Regions from separate parts of the Vallitalea longa genome, predicted to be linked through region 1. Evidence: a T-box and tRNA genes for the amino acid it is inferred to sense, from the RefSeq annotation. Region 1 holds a T-box; the other holds one or more tRNA genes.
The links. A T-box is a leader RNA that pairs with one kind of tRNA and senses whether it is charged. The one in region 1 lies ahead of QMG30_RS17780 (glycine--tRNA ligase), so its partner is inferred to be a tRNA-Gly.

Region 1 (6,034 bases):
GTTATCATTACCAAAGAAAAAGGTAAAATAACAGCTTTTGCCAGAGGAGCTAGAAAAACAAATAGTAGATTTCTTGCAGGTTCTCAATTATTTTCTTATGGGGAATACATATTGGTAAAAGGGAAATCTTCATCCTATAATATTAAACAAATACAACTAATTGAATCGTTTCATGCAATACGAACAGATATAGAGTCACTAGCTTATGGTTTATATGTATTAGAATTTGTTAGTTATATTACTGAAGAAAATGTACCCAATATACATATCATGAGACTTATGTTGAAAACTTTACAAGTATTGATAAGTAATATTATCAATTATGATTTAGTAATGAGAATCTTTGAACTAAAAGCCATGAGCTATATTGGTTATACTCCTAATGTAGTGAATTGTGTGATTTGTGGTAATCAATATGATGAATATTGGTTCAGTATCACTCAAGGAGGTATTATATGTAAAATATGCTCTAATCAGCAGAAATCGGTTATGAAAATAAGCAATAATACCATTTATACTATGAGATATATTCTTTCTATATCTATTGATAAACTATATAGCTTTAATGTAAATGAAGGTATTAAATATGAACTAACTATGATAATGAAAAAATTTATTGAATATCATCTTAACCATAAATTCAAATCTTTAGATTTTTTATTAGAATTATAGAATAACAAATATTTTAAGGAGAATTCAAATGAAAATAACAAGATATCTAATATTTGTATCAAGTATTTTTATATGTTTATTTTTAGTTGGTTGTGCTACTAAGAAAATAGATTTTATTGCAGGAGAATCTCTGTATGAAATTGGAGATAAGGATATAGAAGTAACTTTCATCAAAAAAAATAGCAATAAATATGATAAGCAAAAATACAAACAATATATAAATAATAAATTGAGTGAGCATAAGAACGTAGATGCTAAAATAAAAAACATAAAATTATATGGAGATAATATTAGGATAACTTTGAGCTTCAAAAAAGCAGATGATTTGGATGCTGTGTTAAAAGCAGATATTTTCAATGATACATTAAAAGAGTATTTAGATAATGATGATAGTGGTTATGACGAATTTGAAGATAAGGACATATTATATAACGTACTTACTGGAGAAAAAATAACAGAAGATGAGTTAGATGAATATAAAAAATATAGATTGATTAGATTGAATTGTAATAATTCTAAAGTCAAAGTTAATGGGGATATAAAATTTGCAAGCAAACAAGGTGAAATAATAAGAAAAGATACAATTTATTTTAAAGATTATGATACCTATTACTTGTTATATAAACCTTCTACAGGAATAAAGAATTGGGTTTTATGGACTCTACTTGTTCTAATAGTCGCTTATGCTGTTTTCCTTAGCATGAAATGGCAATCTAATAAGAAAACAGCAATCAATTGTTATTATTGTGGGCAGAAAAACGATTATGATGCTATATATTGTAAAATATGTGGAAATAAGATAATACATGATATAAAGCGAAATCCTAAATAGAATTATGTAAAATCTAAAAAATGTGCTTGACAGAGAAACACTGTTTTGTTATACTTTTTCTCATATAATGACAGTTTTAGAAAATTATTTAAATAAAAAAATACCGATTCTGTAATGATGAAGAGAAGTAATTAATTAAATAAATTCTTATAGCGAGTTCAGGCAGGTGGAAGCTGAACAGAATGTAATTAATGAATGGCGCTTTTGAACAGATTATTAAGTGGATGTGTCTATCACATCAAATAGGGTGGAACCGCGGAAGATATTCTTTCGTCCCTTCTAGGGATATAAGAATGTCTTTTTTAGTGTCAAAATAAATAAAATTTATAATATTGAAAGGATGTAAAACATGGAAAAGACTATGGAAAAAGTCGTTGCCCTTGCAAAGGCTAGAGGATTTGTATATCCAGGATCTGAGATTTATGGAGGATTAGCTAATACATGGGATTATGGTCCTCTTGGGGTTGAATTAAAAAATAATGTAAAAAAAGCTTGGTGGCAGAAATTCATCAAGGAAAGTCCATATAATGTAGGAATTGATTGTGCAATATTGATGAATCCACAAGTTTGGGTTGCTTCTGGTCATGTTGGCGGTTTTAATGATCCTCTAATGGATTGTAAAAGCTGTAAAGAAAGATTCAGAGCAGATCAATTGATTGAAAATTATATGAAAGAAAATGATCTTGAAGTAGAAGATGCTGTTGATTCTTGGTCTAATGAAAAAATGAAAGATTACATCGAAGAGAATGGTATCGTATGTCCATCTTGTGGAGAGAAAAACTTTACGGACATAAGACAATTCAATTTGATGTTCAAGACTTTCCAAGGTGTTACAGAAGAGGCTAAAAACACTGTTTACCTACGTCCAGAAACAGCACAAGGTATTTTTGTTAACTTCAAGAATGTACAACGTACTTCTAGAAAAAAAATACCTTTTGGAATAGGACAAATAGGGAAATCATTCAGAAATGAAATTACACCAGGTAATTTTACTTTCAGGACAAGAGAATTCGAACAAATGGAATTAGAATTTTTCTGTGAACCAGGCAAAGATCTTGAATGGTTCAATTACTGGAAAGAGTTCTGTATGAATTGGATACTGTCTTTAGGGTTAAATAAAGAAAATATAAGATTAAGAGACCATAGTCAGGAAGAACTATCTCATTATAGTAATGCTACTTCCGACATAGAATATTTATTCCCATTTGGATGGGGTGAATTATGGGGTATTGCTGATAGAACAGATTTTGATCTAAAAAGGCATCAAGAAACTTCTGGTGCTGATTTAACATATTTTGATGATATTAAAAAAGAGAAATATGTTCCATATTGCATAGAGCCATCATTAGGAGCTGATAGAGTAACATTAGCATTTTTATGTGAAGCTTATGATGAGGAAGAATTAGAAAATGGTGATGTTAGAAAAGTTCTACATTTTCATCCTGCTATAGCACCAGTACAGATAGCGGTTTTACCACTATCAAAGAAATTATCAGAAGAAGCTAATAAAGTATATACGATGTTAGGTAAGCATTATAATGTTGAATATGATGATAGAGGAAGTATTGGAAAAAGATATAGAAGACAAGACGAAATAGGAACTCCTTACTGCTTGACATTCGATTTCGATTCATTAGAAGATAATGCAGTAACAATAAGAGACAGAGATTCTATGGAGCAAGAAAGAGTTAAAATAGATGACCTTATTTCATATTTAGGACAAAAAATAATATTTTAACATAAAATTACACAAAAAAAAATATTAAATAGACACTTTATTAGTAAATTGGATAAAATCTATTTATTAGAAGAAAAAAACAAAAAAAAATCTACTTATTTTAAGTTTTTGTGTTATAATATATGTCGGACTTACACATAAGTAAAAAATTAGCAAATAAAGACTGATAACAATTTTATGGTAATGTTAATAAAATAATTGTTAAAATTGTACAATTTGGTGATAATTTTAGTATGACTTATAATTATTAAACTTATTAACATTATATATTAATGACATAAAAACTATGAGGTTTGACCTCTGGTTTTTAATATAAATAATTTTAAGAAAAGATTATCAGGAGGTATATTTAATGAGCAAGAAATATGTTTATATGTTTAGTGAAGCTGATGCATCAATGAAAAACCTTCTTGGTGGAAAAGGCGCTAACTTAGCAGAAATGACTAAGCTTGGTTTACCAATTCCTCAAGGATTTACTGTTTCAACTGAAGCTTGTATTAATTATTATGACAATGGTGAAAAAATATCAGATGAGATAAAAAAACAAATTGAAGATGCTTTAGTAAAAGTTGAAGAGATTAATAATAAAAAATTTGGTGACAATAGCCAACCATTATTAGTATCTGTTCGTTCAGGAGCTAGAGTTTCTATGCCTGGTATGATGGACACAGTACTTAACTTAGGTCTAAATGATGTATCTGTAGAAGGATTCGCAAAAGCTACAGACAATGCAAGATTTGCATACGATTCTTATAGAAGATTTATTCAAATGTTCTCAGACGTTGTTAAAGGTCTACCAAAATCAAAATTCGAAAGAGTTCTAGATGATATCAAAAAAGAAAAAGGATATGCAAGTGACCTTGATTTAACAGCTGATGATCTAAAAGACGTTATCGCTGCATTCAAAGATTTATATAAAGAACAATTAGGTGAAGCATTCCCACAAAACCCAGAAGAACAATTAATGGCAGCTGTAGAGGCAGTATTTGGTTCATGGAATAATGAACGTGCTATCATTTATAGAAGAATGAATGATATTCCAGGTAACTGGGGAACAGCTGTTAATGTTCAAACAATGGTATTTGGTAACATGGGTGAAAGTTCAGGAACAGGAGTTGCTTTCACAAGAAATCCTGCAACTGGTGAAGCAGGAATTTATGGAGAATACTTATTAAATGCACAAGGTGAAGACGTTGTTGCTGGTATTAGAACTCCAGAACCTATAACAAGACTTGAACAAGATATGCCAAAAGTATATAAACAATTCATGGAAATCGCTACTAACTTAGAAAATCATTACAAAGATATGCAAGATATGGAATTCACTATTGAAAATGGTAAATTATATTTCTTACAAACACGTAATGGTAAGAGAACAGCAGCTGCTGCATTAAAAATAGCTGTTGATTTAGTAGATGAAGGATTACTTACTAAAAAAGAAGCTTTAATGAAAGTTGAACCAAAACAACTTGATCAAATACTTCATCCTAACTTCGATCCAGCTGCTCTAAAAGCAGGAAACGTAGTTGCTAAAGGTTTACCAGCATCTCCAGGTGCTGCAGCAGGTAAGGTATACTTTACAGCAGAAGATGCTGCTGAAGCTGCTAAGAGAAATGAAAGAGTTGTATTAGTTAGACTTGAAACTTCACCAGAAGATATCGAAGGTATGTATGCTTCAGAAGGTATCTTAACTGTTCGTGGTGGAATGACATCACATGCTGCTGTTGTTGCACGTGGAATGGGTACATGTTGTGTATCTGGTTGTGGAGACATTACAATTGATGAAGAAAAGAAAGTATTTACTGTTGCTGGACAAACTGTCAAAGAAGGAGATTATATCTCATTAGACGGTTCAACTGGTAATATTTATATTGAAGATATTAAGACTATAGAACCTGAAATATCAGGTGATTTCGCTAAGTTCATGTCATGGGCTGACGAAACAAGAACATTAAAAGTAAGAACTAATGCTGATACTCCAAGAGACGCAAGAAAAGCTGTAGAATTCGGAGCTGAAGGTATTGGACTTTGTCGTACAGAGCATATGTTCTTTGAAGAAGACAGAATCGCAAAAATGAGAAAAATGATCGTTGCTAAAGAAGTAGAAGAAAGAAAAGCTGCTTTAAAAGAATTATTACCAATTCAAAAAGCTGACTTCAAAGGTATGTATGAAGCGTTAAAAGGAAGACCAATGACTGTACGTCTTCTTGATCCACCACTTCATGAATTCTTACCTCATGATACTGAAGATATCGAAGCTCTAGCAAAAGATATGGGTATCACTTTTGAAACATTAAAAGCTACAGTTGATTCATTACATGAATTCAACCCAATGCTTGGTCATAGAGGCTGTCGTTTAGCTGTAACATATCCTGAAATAGCTGAAATGCAAGCAACAGCTATTGTTGAAGCTGCTATTGAAGTTAAGAAAGAACAAGGATATGATATCGTTCCTGAGATTATGATTCCTTTAGTAGGAGAAGTAAAAGAGCTAGCTTACGTTAAAGATATAGTAGTAAAAGCTGTTGATGCTGTAATAGCTGAAGCTGGTTCTGATATGAAATACAAAGTTGGTACTATGATTGAAATACCTCGTGCTGCATTAACTGCTGACGCAATTGCTAAAGAGGCTGAATTCTTCTCATTTGGTACTAATGACTTAACTCAAATGACATTTGGATTCTCTCGTGATGATGCTGGTGCATTCTTAGAAGATTACTACACTAAGGGAGTATTCGAATCAGATCCATTCGCTAGATTAGATCAAACTGGAGTTGGTCAATTAGTGAAGA
Region 2 (6,034 bases), on a different contig from region 1:
GTTTTAAAGTTAGCTAAAGGATATAGAGGAGCAAAATCTAAACAATTCAGAACTGCTAAACAAGCGGTAATGAAGTCAGGTGTTTATTCATATACAGGAAGAAAACTTAAGAAAAGAGATTTCAGAAGACTTTGGATTGCAAGAATCAATGCAGCAACTAGAGTTCATGGTTTATCATATAGTAAATTCATGTATGGTCTTAAATTAGCAGATGTTAATATTAATAGAAAAATGTTAGCTGAAATGGCAGTTAACGATTCTGAAGGTTTTGCTAACTTAGTAGAAACTGCAAAAGCTAAAGTTAATTAATTTGATTATATAATTTAATATAAGATTAAACAATATAGACTCTCTATTTTTAGAGAGTTTTTTGATTGCAAAAATGTATTTTATTGTAAAATTTGTAAACTAAAAAAATATTAACTTTCTATTAAATTCATATAGTTATTTTTATTAATGTAAAAGCCTTTTTGAGTAATGTTTTGTGTATATATAATGAAATAATGTAATTAAAACAAAACGGATATAGAATAATAGTTAATTACAACAAGAAAAAAATTGGTTTTTAAATACTAAAGTAACAATACTTTCTATTATGTCATATTATGTTGTAATAAATAAGCCTCTATGTTAAAATGGCTATATCAAAACACAAGAGGTGATGAGGATGTATAAAAACATTGGTAAAATAGTATTAATTATAGGGGCTCTGTGTTTGGTGTTTGTTCTAGCTATTGGCTTAATAAAAGACAATAAAAATACAGATGACACTTCTGCACAAGGAAATGAAAGTGAAACACAAGAAAATACTTCTAGTGAAAAAGAAAATATTATTGAGGAATTACAGATATCCGAAGATGATTTATCATTAGAAGCTGGTGATGAATATAAAATAACTGTTAATGGATTGATGACAGATGGAAGTTTAAAAGATTTAACTGATGAGGATAAGTTAATCGTTATATCTAATAATGATAAATTTACTGTTGAAGATGGTTATATTAAGGTTTCTGAAGATGCCAAGGTAGGAGAAAACGCTAAAATAAAATTTGTATATGAGTTTGATGCTGTAACTGTAAACTTAGAAGTTAGTGAAACAGGAGATCAAAAAGCTGAAACAAATACAGTTAAAGATACAAGTAATAATAATAAAGACATTGTAACCAATAATAATGCTAACAATAAAGATAATACTATAATGATAGATGATGAAGGAAAGCATATTGTAACAAACCCTTCAGATATACATGTGTTAGTCAATAAGGAAAGGAATCTACCTAGTGATTACAAGCCTGATGATTTAATTAAACCAGACATCAAGTTTTCATTTGAAGGTGAAAATGAAAAAAGATATCTAAGAGAAGCAGCTGCACATGCTTTAGAAGAACTTGTTGCAGAAGCTAATCAAGAAGGAATAGAGATTGTAGGGGTTTCTGGATTCCGTTCATATAGCAAGCAAAATTCAATCTTCAATTATAATGTTAACAAAAGAGGTTATGAAGCAGCCAATAAGATTAGTGCTAAGCCAGGTCAAAGTGAACACCAAACAGGATTAGCGATAGATGTTTCATGTGCGGGTGTAGGATATGCACTACAAGAAAGATTTGGTAAATTGGAAGAAGGAAAATGGTTAGCTGAGAATGCTCATAAATTTGGTTTTATCATTCGTTATGAAAAAGGAAAAGAAGATATAACAGGATATCAATACGAACCATGGCACATTCGTTATTTAGGTAAAGACATTGCTGAAGATATATATGAAAAAGGAATTACTTATGAAGAGTATTTTGAACAATATATGTAATAAATATTCCAAAAACTAAATTATATTAAAATAAGCTCATTTAGGCAATGTTATTAAGTTAATAAAAGCAAAGAGTTCTTGTGTGTGTTAACACACAGAGCTTTTTTTTTATGTAATATTTTAAGAAAATACTTGACAAATTTGTAAAAAGATGTGGCCAAGCCCTTTGGATATAGTGTTTTAAGGAAGTTACGGTATGAAAAAATCTTTTATAGTTTGCTACAAGAGATTCATTGTTCGATATTATCAGTACTCTGGATAAAATTCACTTTTTGTTAGGTGCCCAGGGAGAGATTTTGCTTCGCAAAGTCAATGTCCATAAACGTGAAATTTTTACCATAATCATTAACTGAATTTTGCCTATTCGAGTAGTTGAATATAGTTTTATAAATAGGATTATATTACTAAAAAGTTAGACAATGGTAAAGAAAGTTAGATAATTTGTCGAACTATTAAACATAATTTACTGTAAGAATGATGAGGGAGGATTGAATTTTAAAACAAATTAAGGTGTATATAGTAAATTATTATAAAAAATACAAAAATAAACAAAAAAATATAGCTAATAGGAGGAATTGAATTTGAAAACAAAAAAAATTTTTAGTATAATATTAGTAATTTCTATGGTACTTACAAGCTCTTCATTAATCTTTGCTAAGGAAACTAATTATGATGATAGAACTAGAGAATATAAATCTCTTAAGATTTCTAACGGTTATGGATTGGCAGGAAGATCAAGTATGAGAATAACTAGAGGTGCTACTTGTGAATTTAAGATAGATACACCAGTAAAATGTGTTACTCAAAAAGAAATTGTAGAATTAATAAAAGAAAATATATCTAACTTTTCTCAAGAAGAATTGTCAATTCTTAAAAAAGATATTTCATTTAATTATGAAGGATTTGGATCTCGTTTATTCTGTGGGTTATTTGGAACAAAATTTAATTCTTCCATTTTTGATTATAAGAATGCACATAATAAAGAGATTATACCAAGTGATACTAGTGGTAGAAATTTAATAAATGCCATTTATAATCTAGAAGAAAAAGATTATAGGATTACAGGAACTGTTTGTGCTGGTAGCAATAGTTATATACCTACACAACCTTACGCTTTCATAGAAGTAACAGTTATAGAGTTTGAGGATGGAAAAAAGATAAGAGTTATTAACACAAATAGTGTCGTAGCTGAGGGAGATGGAACTAGAGACATCATAAAATATTACAAAAAATATCAACCATTATATCTAATAACCGAAAACTAAAAAAATATAAATATCCTTAAATATACTTTATATTTGGGGGATTGTCATTTAGTTTAAAAAAAGAATCCAAGATAGAAATTAAGTTGTTTTCTTTCTTGGATTCTTTCTTAACATTTCTTAACTTAATGACATTGCTAATTTAGAGATTATGTTTTTCTATATAAAAAAACATCCCACCAAAAGGATATATTGATGAGACGTTTTCTTTTAAATGAATAAAGCGCGAGACGGGATTCGGACCCGCGACCCTCGCCTTGGCAAGGCGATGCTCTACCACTGAGCCACTCACGCTTATAATTTATGTTTGGTAATAATTTAACGCAAGATATATTTTATCAGAAATCACCAAAATGTCAATAGTTTTTAGTAGATTTATTTATATTATATGATAAAATTATTATATGAGATATTTCAAGAATCGTGATAGATTATTTTAGGAGATGCTATTATATGGATGATTTTTGGGATAAGATATGGGAAGCTAAAAGTTATAAGGATTTCATTAATTATATAGATTTGAACGAAGAGCATGAGTGGCTTAAGTATTTTTCAAAATATAATGTGAAAAGAGTATGTGATATTGCCTGTGGATTTGGTACTTATAGCGCTATATTAAGTGCTAATAATTATGAAGTTTATGGGTCAGACATTTCCAAAAGAGCAATTAAAATTACCAAAGATATTATGGAAAATATCAATTTAGACTACAAAAACTATAAAAATTGTAATGTAACAAATATATTATTCAATGATAATATGTTTGATGCAATTATTGCACATTCTGTACTTGACCATATTACATATGAGGACACAAAAACTGCTATTAAAGAATTTTCTAGAATTACTAAGCCAAATGGTATTATTTACATAAGCTTTGATTCGGTAGAAGCTGAAGATAAAGCAATTGCGCATGATACATTAGATGATGGTAGTATGATTTATACAGAAGGGAAAAGAAAAGGAATGATATTCAGACAGTATACTGATGAGGAAATAAAAAGATTGCTAAGTAAATATGAAATTCTATTTTTTAACAAAGATTCAAATGATGATAGAAACATTATTTATAAGAATAATAAATGTTTTAGTTTTAGTATTTAGTTTTAATCAAAGAGGTGAAGATATGATTATTGAATTATTAGGTTCTGGTGGTGCAATACCTATTCCAAGACCTTTATGTAACTGTAATATTTGTAAGGAAGCAAGAATTAAAGGTGTACCATATTCTAGAATGGGACCAAGTGTTTTCATTCATGACATTAATCTGTTGATTGATACTCCAGAAGATATTGTTCACCAGATAAATAGGAGCAATATTGAAGATATAAAATATTGTATATATTCTCATTGGCATCCTGATCATACTATGGGTAGGAGAGTTTTTGAGATGAATCATAATTTTAGAAGTTATCTTCCTAAAGATAATAGTACTAAAATATTAATACCTGAAGGTGTTATGCCAGGATTTAGGGAACGATTAGGTATATGGAACCATTTTGAGTATTTCAAACAAATAGGTATAATTGAAACTATTATTTTATCGGATAACAGTGAATATAAAATAGATAATGCGGTGATTAAGCCAATACGTCTTAAAGAGGAATATGTATATGGATTTCTAATTGAAAGTCTATCTAAAAGAGTGCTAATAATTATGGATGAACTTATCGGATGGGAAGTTCCAAAAGATTTAGGAAAGGTTGATTTGGCTGTACTACCTGCAGGCGTATTTGAATTTAATCCTATAACTAATGTAAGAAACTTACCTGTAGATACCCCAACTTTAAAGTTGGAATGTACTTTTTTAGAAACATTACACATAGTAGACAATCTAAATGCTGATAAAATAGTTCTAAGTCATATAGAAGAGTTAGACAAATTGTCATACGATGATTTGATTAAAGTCGAAGAGATTTACAGAAAGAAAGGCATAGATTTCAAATTTGCTTATGATGGTATGAAACTAGAAATATAGTTAGTTATAAACTAGGAGGAATCTAATGACAAAATTATTGAGTGAAACTTACAAGAAAACCAAATATAAATTACGTGACCATGGTTCACGTTCTGTTAACGATTTAAAAGTTGTAATAGATAAGGTAGAGCCAGATAGGATGATAGATTTTTATGGACAAGGATTTATAATTAATGATTTCGAAGATAAAGTAGCACGTATTCTTGGTAAAGAAAAGGCAGTATTTTTCCCCAGTGGAACTATGGCACAGCAAATCGCTCTACGTATGTGGTGTGATGAAAGGAAAATATATAGAGTAGCTTATCATCCATTATGTCATTTAGAAATATATGAACAAGATGGTTTAAAGAAACTCCATAATATAGAAACAGTACTTTTAGGTGAGAAAGACCGTTTATTCACTATTGATGACCTGAAGAAAATAGGAACGGATATTTCTACATTATTAATAGAATTACCGCAAAATTGTATAGGTGGACAGCTTCCTACATGGGATGAATTAAGCGAGATACTTGTTTATTGTAAGGAAAATAATATAAAAACACATCTTGATGGTGCAAGATTATGGGAGGCAGCTCCTTACTATAAGAAAGAATTAAATGAAATCTGTAGAGAATTTGATAGTGTTTATGTTTCATTTTATAAAAGTATCGGTGGTGTAGCAGGAGCAATATTAGCAGGTCCTGAGGAATTTATGAATCAATCAAAGGTATGGAAAAGGAGATATGGTGGAGATTTAATTAGTCTATATCCATATATTTTAAGTGCAGATTATTATATGACAAGAAGAATAGAGAAAATGAAAATATATTATGAGCAGTCTATGGAATTAGCTAAACATTTTAATAGTGTTAATAAGATATACACTATACCAAAGATACCTGTATCAAACATGTTTAATGTTCATTTCAGCAAGAATATTCAAAATTTAGAGAGTATGTTAATAGCTGTTATGAAAAGGGTTGATGTAGGAATAACACCTTATTTTAA

Region 2: it has a tRNA-Gly gene. The T-box ahead of QMG30_RS17780 (glycine--tRNA ligase) is inferred to sense a tRNA for this amino acid. The anticodon was not compared.

Annotation. Positions count from the first base shown of each region.
Region 1 covers NZ_BRLB01000013.1:100,785-106,818, forward strand. Annotated here, with positions in the region: gene recO (DNA repair protein RecO) at 1-672, shown strand, start outside; gene QMG30_RS17775 (hypothetical protein) at 701-1,504, shown strand; T-box leader at 1,610-1,785, shown strand; gene QMG30_RS17780 (glycine--tRNA ligase) at 1,854-3,242, shown strand; gene ppdK (pyruvate, phosphate dikinase) at 3,595-6,034, shown strand, end outside.
Region 2 covers NZ_BRLB01000012.1:95,269-101,302, forward strand. Annotated here, with positions in the region: gene rplT (50S ribosomal protein L20) at 1-309, shown strand, start outside; gene QMG30_RS16965 (M15 family metallopeptidase) at 668-1,804, shown strand; gene QMG30_RS16970 (hypothetical protein) at 2,386-3,069, shown strand; tRNA gene QMG30_RS16975 (tRNA-Gly) at 3,289-3,360, opposite strand; gene QMG30_RS16980 (class I SAM-dependent methyltransferase) at 3,520-4,170, shown strand; gene QMG30_RS16985 (MBL fold metallo-hydrolase) at 4,193-5,044, shown strand; gene QMG30_RS16990 (threonine aldolase family protein) at 5,070-6,034, shown strand, end outside.